Regions from separate parts of the Streptomyces sp. NBC_00414 genome, predicted to be linked through region 2. Evidence: riboswitches for the same ligand, from Rfam matches in the RefSeq annotation. Region 2 holds a riboswitch; the other holds the start of a gene.

Region 1 (3,886 bases), 4.1 Mb from region 2:
CCCTCGGCACCTACCTGGGCGGCTGGCGCATCATCCGCACCATGGGCAAGGGCCTCACCGACCTCGCGCCGCCGCAGGGCTTCGCCGCCCAGACCAGCGCAGCGACGGTCATCCTGGCCTCCTCGCACCTCGGCTTCTCCCTCTCGACCACCCAGTCCTGCTCCGGCGCCGTGATGGGCTCGGGCCTGGGCCGCAAGGGCGGTGTCGTCCGCTGGTCGACCGCGACCCGCATGTTCATCGCCTGGGGCCTCACGCTCCCCGCCGCCGGTCTGGTCGGCGCGGGCGCCGAGTTCCTCACCCAGCAGGGCACCTGGGGCATCGTCCTCACCGGCGCGCTGCTGATCGCCGGCTCCGGGATCATCTGGACGCTGTCCCGCCGCCAGCCCGTCACCGTCGACAACGTCAACGACGACCACGAGCCCGCGGGCGTCGTGACCACCGCGATCGCCGCCGTCACCCCGCCTCCCTCGGCCCCGGTCGCCCCGGCGGCCTCGACCGTGAACGACGACCTGAAGACCACCATCCCGGGCCCGGACGCCGAGCCCGCCCGTCCGGCCACGGTGTAAGGAACGAACCGAATGAAGATCGACTGGGCAGCCCTCGGCTCCGTGTTCGGAGTCAGCCTCATCTCCACCGTCGCCCTCGTGGGCCTCTTCACCCTCGGCATCGTCGGCCTCACCAAGCGCGAGTCGGCCGCCGCCCAGGGCGGCTCCGCGGCCCTCGCGGTCACCGGCGCGTACGCCTGCTTCGCGGCCTGCGCGGGGGCCGTGGCGTACGGGATCTATCTGATCGTCGCCTGACCGGTACGGCCGTCGGGCCGTACGCCCCGAGTGTCACCGTCCGCCCTGCCGGGGCCGCCTCGTCCGCGGTCCCGGCAGGGCGGAGGCGTGTCCGCGCCCGACGGGACGACGAAGGAGTCCGGCAGGGACTCGCGCATGTCCGGCGGGCGCGGACCGAGCCGCCCTCAGAGCCGGGACACGGAGCCGTCCTCGAGGCGGTCCATGTCGTAGGAGAGGACGCCGAACTCCGTTGCTCCAAGTCAGGACGGGGCGCGGGCATCGCGCCGTCCCTGTCCGCCGTCCGGCTCCGTCTCTCCCCCGTGCGCCACTGCTCGGCCCCTCCCCGCGCGCCGCGCGATCCCCGCGACCCGTACTCCTCGTCACGCATGTCATTGCATGTCACGCACAGTGATCGCAAGGCCGTGGTCCGAGTCCGTCCCCGGCTGACGGAAACCCGCCCGCGACAACCCGCCCGCAGGGAGGGCCTGTCGGCGGATGTGGGTCTCAGCACACTCTCCCGTCGCAGGTCAACAGCAAGTTGACGGGTGTTCTCGGACCGTGGTGGACTGCCGAGGCCATGTACGTCGGCAGAAGAGGAAGCCGGTGCGAATCCGGCGCGGTCCCGCCACTGTTACCGGGGAATCCATTTCCCCGGGAGCCAGGAACTCTCGTCGTCGGTCTCGTCGAACCAGGGCGTGGACACCCTGAGTGAGGACATATCGCCATGCGCGGCCGCCTGTTGTGGACCAGTGTGCCCAGGCCCGGTACGAGACCCGGTACGAGGGTTCCCCTCTACCCAGCGGCGGGCTGAACCGATGCGTGCCGATCGCGTCTTCGCGTACGGCGCCGCCGTCGGCCTTCTCGGTGACCTGCTGCTCGGCGATCCTCGCCGGGGGCATCCGGTCGCCGCGTTCGGCCGGGCCGCGGGAGCCGTCGAGCGGGGCCTTTGGCGGGACCACCGGGGACGGGGCGCGCTGCACACCGCCGTGTGCGCGGGCGGCGCCGTCGCTCTCGCCGTGGCCGCCGACCGTTCCGTCCGTACCTCCGCTGTCGCGTCCGTCGCCCTGACCGCCGCCGCCACGTGGGCCGTCGTCGGGGGGACCTCGCTCGGGCGGGAGGCCCGGGCAGTCGGCGGGGCGCTGGCCGCCGGGGACATCGAGGTGGCCCGCGAGCGGCTGCCGCACCTGTGCGGGCGGGACCCGCAGGCGCTGGACGCCGACGGGATCGCCCGGGCGGTGGTCGAGTCGGTCGCCGAGAACACCTCCGACGCCGTGGTGGGCGCCCTGGTGTGGGGCGCCGTCGCGGGCGTGCCCGGACTGGTCGGCTTCCGCGCCGTCAACACGCTGGACGCCATGGTCGGGCACAGGTCGGCCCGGTACCGGCGGTACGGGTGGGCCTCGGCCCGGCTCGACGACGTGGCCGGGTGGCCCGGGGCGCGGCTGACCGCGGTCCTCGCCGCCGTCGCCGGGGGCGATCCGCGGGGAGCGGTCCGCGCCTGGCGCGCCGACGCGGCGAAGCATCCGAGCCCCAACGCCGGGCCCGTCGAGGCCTCGTTCGCGGGCGCGCTCGGGGTACGGCTCGGCGGCACGCTCTCGTACGCGGGACGGGTCGAGCACCGGCCCGTACTGAACGGTCCGGGGCGGGCCGTGCGGGTCGGGGACATCGAACGGGCCGTCCGGCTCTCACGCCGCGTGAGCCTGCTCGCGCTGGGCGCGAGTGTCGCCGGACGGCTGCTCGCCACCTCGCTCACCGGGTCACGCACCGAGACGCCCGCCGAGTCACTCACCGAGTCCCTCGCCGAGTCACGTGTCATGAAAGGGCGTACGTCATGAGTGGCGGAACGGGCGGGGGGCTGCTCGTCGCCGGGACCACCTCCGACGCAGGCAAGAGTGTCGTGACCGCCGGGATCTGCCGGTGGCTGGTGCGGCAGGGTGTGAAGGTGGCGCCCTTCAAGGCGCAGAACATGTCCCTGAACTCGTTCGTCACGCGCGAGGGTGCCGAGATCGGGCGGGCGCAGGCCATGCAGGCGCAGGCCGCCCGCCTGGAGCCCTCCGTGCTCATGAACCCCGTGCTGCTCAAGCCGGGCAGCGACCGCAGCAGCCAGGTCGTGCTGATGGGCAAGCCCGTGGGCGAGTTGAGTGCGCGCGGCTATCACGGCGGACGCCAGGAGGCGTTGCTCGGGACCGTGCTGGACTGTCTGGCCGAGTTGCGGGGCACGTACGACGCGGTGATCTGTGAGGGGGCGGGGAGCCCCGCCGAGATCAATCTGCGGCGCACGGACATCGTGAACATGGGGATCGCGCGCAACGCGCGGCTGCCCGTGCTCGTGGTCGGGGACATCGACCGCGGCGGGGTCTTCGCCTCGTTCTTCGGGACGGTGGCCCTCCTTTCGCGCGAGGACCAGGAGTTCGTGGCCGGGTTCCTCGTCAACAAGTTCCGCGGTGACGTCTCGCTGCTCGAACCCGGCATCGACATGCTGCGCGGGCTCACCGGGCGGCACACGTACGGCGTCCTGCCCTTCCGGCACGGCCTCGGCATCGACGAGGAGGACGGGCTCAGAGTGTCCCTGCGGGGGTCGGTACGCGAGTCCGAGGTCTCCTCCCCCGTCGGCGAGGACATCCTGCGGGTCGCCGTCTGCGCGATCCCCCTGATGTCCAACTTCACGGACCTGGACGCCCTCGCCGCCGAACCGGGCGTCGTGGTGCGGTTCGTGGACCGCGCCGAGGAACTGGTGGACGCCGACCTGGTCGTCGTGCCCGGCACCCGGGGCACGGTCCGCGCCCTGGAGTGGCTGCGGCGGCGCGGCCTCGCGGACGCCCTGGTGCGCAGGGCCGCCGAAGGGCGCCCCGTACTGGGCATCTGCGGCGGCTTCCAGCTCCTCGGCGAACACATCGAGGACGAGGTCGAGTCGGGGGCCGGTGCCGTCGACGGGCTCGGACTCCTCCCCGTACGCGTACGGTTCGCGCGGGAGAAGACCCTCACGCGGCCCGTCGGCGAGGCCCTCGGCGAACCCGTCCAGGGCTACGAGATCCATCACGGAGTCGCCCAGGTCAACGGCGGAGAGCCCTTCCTGGACGGCTGCCGGGTCGGCGCGGTCTGGGGGACGC
Region 2 (3,886 bases):
GGCGGCCATCATGTCCATCGCGGCGGCGAATCTCTTCACCCGCAACATCTACAAGGACTTCATCAAGCCCGACGCGACGCCCGCCCAGGAGACCAAGGTCTCCAAGCTGGTCTCGCTGCTCGTGAAGGTGGGCGCGCTGGTCTTCGTCCTCACCATGGACAAGACGGTGGCCATCAACTTCCAGCTGCTGGGCGGCATCTGGATCCTGCAGACCTTCCCGGCGCTGGTCGGCGGCCTGTTCACCCGCTGGTTCCACCGGTGGGCGCTGCTCGCGGGCTGGGCGGTCGGCATGGTGTACGGCACGCTCGCCGCGTACGGGGTGGCTTCGCCTTCGCAGAAGCACTTCGGTGGGTCGTCGAAGGAGATTCCCGGGATCGGGGAGATCGGGTACATCGGGCTCACGGCGTTCGTGCTGAACGTGGTGGTGACGGTGGTGATGACGTTCGTGCTGAAGGCCGTCAACGCACCCGAGGGCGTCGACGAGACCTCTGCCGAGGACTACACGGCGGACGCGGGCGACAAGGGAGTCCAGGTCGAGCTGCCGCCTGCGACGGCGGGCACGGCCGGCCACTAGGGCCGTACTCGGGGGCCGGCCCCCGAACCCCCGCTCCTCAAACGCCGGAGGGGCTGAGATCTCGCCGGACGGGCGTATGTCTTTCAGCCCGTCCGGCGTTTGAGGACAACGGGGGCGAGGGGGCGCAGCCCCCATGCGGTGACGATGGGGGTCCCCCCGGTCGAGCGAAGCCGAGACTGGGGGAGGGTAGGGGCGACGGGGGCGGATAACCTGGACCGGTGACCCCACGCGCGCCCATCGTCCTCGACAGCGACCCCGGTATCGACGACGCCGTAGCCCTCCAGTACCTCCTGGGCACAGGCCTGTGGGACCTGAAGGCCTACACCTCCGCGGGCGGCAACCTCCCCGCCGAGCAGACCTACCTCAACGCCCGCGCCCTCGCACGAGCGATGCGCATCGACGCCGACGTCCCCGTGCACCGCGGTGCGGGCCGCCCCCTGACCCGCCTCCCCTACCGCGTCGCCGCCGACTTCCACGGCCCCTCGGGCCTCGGCGACGAGACGCTGCCCGACTCGACCGCCGCGCACCCGACGGAGTCCTCCGCGCAGGCGCTGCTGCGGCTCTCCCGGGAGTACGAGGGCGAGCTGACGGTGTGCGCCACGGGCCCCCTCACCAACATCGCGATCGCGCTCCTGGAGGACCCCGGATTCGCCCGGCGCGTCGGCAGGTTCGTGTTCATGGGCGGCGCCGCGCGGGTGCCCGGGAACATCACCCCGGTCGCCGAGTTCAACATGTGGGCCGACCCGGACGCCGCCGAGCTGGTCCTGTCCTCCGGCATCCCGTTCACGATGGTCGACCTGGACGCCTCGCACCAATGGCTGTTCAGGCCCGCCGACCTCGCGGCCCTGGAGGCGGCGGGCCCCGGCACCGCGCTCGCCGCCAGACTGCTGCGGGTCTACATGGACGCGTACCGGCGCAGTGGCGGGGACGGCACCTGTCCGCTGCACGATCCGCTCGCCGTCGGCGTGTGCGCGGACGAGTCGTTCGTGACGCTCGCGGAGGGCGCGGTCATCGTCGAGTCCGCCGCCGAACTCACCCGCGGCCAGACCGTGTTCGTGCCCTCGGCGGCGGGGCGGATCTACTATCCCGAGTCGCCGGCCCTGACCGCACGGGCCCGCCTCACCGGCCGGGTGGCGCTGGGTCCTGGCCCGCGCGACTTCACGAAGGATTTCGTCTCGACGCTGCAGTTGTGGCCGAGCGCGGGCTGAGAGCCACCCGAACCACCCGAGCCACCGGCACACTGCACACTGCTCAGCATGGACATCGTGATCAGACGGGCGGAGCCCGGGGAGTACACCGCGCTGGGAGAGATCACCGCGCAGGCCTATCTCGGGGACGGGCTGCTCGACTTCGGGGAGAGCGACGAGTACCTCGGCGAGCTGCGGAACGTGGCGAAGCGGGCCGCCGCCGCCGACGTACTGGTGGCCGTCGAGGACGTGGAGGGCGGCGGCGGGGCGGGCGTGCGGGGGCGGCTTCTCGGCGGGGTGACCTTCGTGCCGGCAGGCGGTCCCATGGCCGAGGTCTCGCGCGACGGCGAGGCCGAGATCCGGATGCTGGCGGTCTCGAAGGACGCCCGCGGCAGGGGCGTGGGCACCGCCCTCGTGCGCGCCTGCGTCGACCGCGCACGGGCCACGGACGGCTGCGGGGCCGTCGTGCTGTCCACCCAGCGCACCATGCACAGCGCCCACCGGATCTACGAGCGCCTCGGCTTCACCCGCGATCCGGCCCGGGACTGGAACCCCGTCCCGCACCTGGACGACATCATGCTCCTCAGCTATGAGTTGACGCTCTGACACGCTCCGCTACCCCTCCCGGAGTCGACACGACACAAGATGTGGGGGTGCTTCCGGAGCCCGGCACAAGATGTATGCTCATGCTCGCTGTCGTCGCAGGGGAATCCGGTGCGAATCCGGAACTGTCCCGCAACGGTGTACTTATACGCGCATATACGCATGCCCATATGTCCGCATGCTCGTATATCGCGTACAGGAGTCAGTCCGAGGACCTGCCGACAGCGCGCCTGGACCGTCCGGTCCGGGTGCATGACGTCCGGGCCTCGTGGAGTGGGCCGGTGGACGCGGAGTACCGCTGCCCAGAGCGTGTACCCCCGTGTGCTCCGAATCCCCCTCCCCGCGGGCCCCGTGCCGAGCGAGGGAGAGCCCTACGTGACCATCGCGCCAGCCGATCCGGTCTCCGCGACAGCGACCCGGGAGCAGCAGGACAGGGCCGAGGCAGACGGACCGGGAACCGCGTTGCTGCGGATCCTGACCGACTTCACCGCCGACCTCCCCGGTGCCGACCCCGGCCGGGTCGCCGCCGCCGCGTTGCGCGGCCGGTCCGCCGCCGCGGACACGGCCGAGCTGCGTGAGCTGGCCACGGAGTCGGCCGCAGGGCTCATCTCCGAGGACCCGGTCTACTCGAAGCTGGCCGCCCGCCTGCTGACCGTCGGCATCGCCGAGGAGGCCGCCTCACAGGGTGTGCGCTCCTTCTCCGAGTCGGTCGCCGTCGGCCACCGCGAGGGCCTGATCGCCGACCGCACGGCAGCGTTCGTACGCCTGCACGCGGCCCGGCTCGACGCGCTGATCGACCTGGCGGGCGACGACCGCTTCGGCTACTTCGGCCTGCGAACCCTGCACAGCCGGTACCTGCTGCGGCACCCGATCACGCGGTCCGTCATCGAGACGCCCCAGCACTTCATGCTGCGGGTGGCGAGCGGTCTCGCCGAGGACGACACCACGCGCGCCCTCGACGAAGTGGCCTCCCTGTACCGGCTGATGAGCCGCCTCGACTACCTGCCCTCCTCCCCCACGCTCTTCAACTCCGGTACGCGCCACCCCCAGATGTCGTCCTGCTACCTCCTCGACTCCCCGCTGGACGAGCTGGACTCCATCTACGACCGCTATCACCAGGTGGCCCGCCTCTCCAAGCACGCGGGCGGCATCGGCCTCTCGTACTCCCGGATCCGTTCGCGCGGTTCGCTGATCCGCGGCACGAACGGGCACTCGAACGGCATCGTCCCGTTCCTGAAGACCCTCGACGCCTCGGTCGCCGCGGTGAACCAGGGCGGCCGGCGCAAGGGCGCCGCCGCCGTCTACCTGGAGACCTGGCACTCCGACATCGAGGAGTTCCTTGAGCTGCGCGACAACACCGGTGAGGACGCCCGGCGTACGCACAACCTGAACCTCGCGCACTGGATCCCGGACGAGTTCATGCGCCGGGTGAACGAGAACCGCGACTGGTCGCTGTTCTCGCCCTCGGACGTGCCCGAGCTGGTCGACCTGTGGGGCGACGAGTTCGACGCCGCGTACCGCA

The links. Region 2 has a riboswitch for cobalamin ahead of OHS59_RS15910 (ribonucleoside-diphosphate reductase subunit alpha). Riboswitches for the same ligand answer to the same signal wherever they lie in the genome.
Region 1: it holds a riboswitch for cobalamin, as region 2 does, so the genes downstream of both, OHS59_RS33945 (cobalamin biosynthesis protein) here and OHS59_RS15910 (ribonucleoside-diphosphate reductase subunit alpha) in region 2, are expected to answer to the same signal.

What each region holds. Positions count from the first base shown of each region.
Region 1 covers NZ_CP107935.1:7,812,260-7,816,145, reverse strand. The annotation lists gene OHS59_RS33955 (inorganic phosphate transporter) at 1-566, shown strand, start outside; gene OHS59_RS33950 (hypothetical protein) at 579-800, shown strand; cobalamin riboswitch at 1,325-1,467, shown strand; gene OHS59_RS33945 (cobalamin biosynthesis protein) at 1,595-2,611, shown strand; gene OHS59_RS33940 (cobyric acid synthase) at 2,608-3,886, shown strand, end outside.
Region 2 covers NZ_CP107935.1:3,724,134-3,728,019, forward strand. The annotation lists gene mctP (monocarboxylate uptake permease MctP) at 1-574, shown strand, start outside; gene OHS59_RS15900 (nucleoside hydrolase) at 793-1,782, shown strand; gene OHS59_RS15905 (GNAT family N-acetyltransferase) at 1,831-2,367, shown strand; cobalamin riboswitch at 2,442-2,601, shown strand; gene OHS59_RS15910 (ribonucleoside-diphosphate reductase subunit alpha) at 2,740-3,886, shown strand, end outside.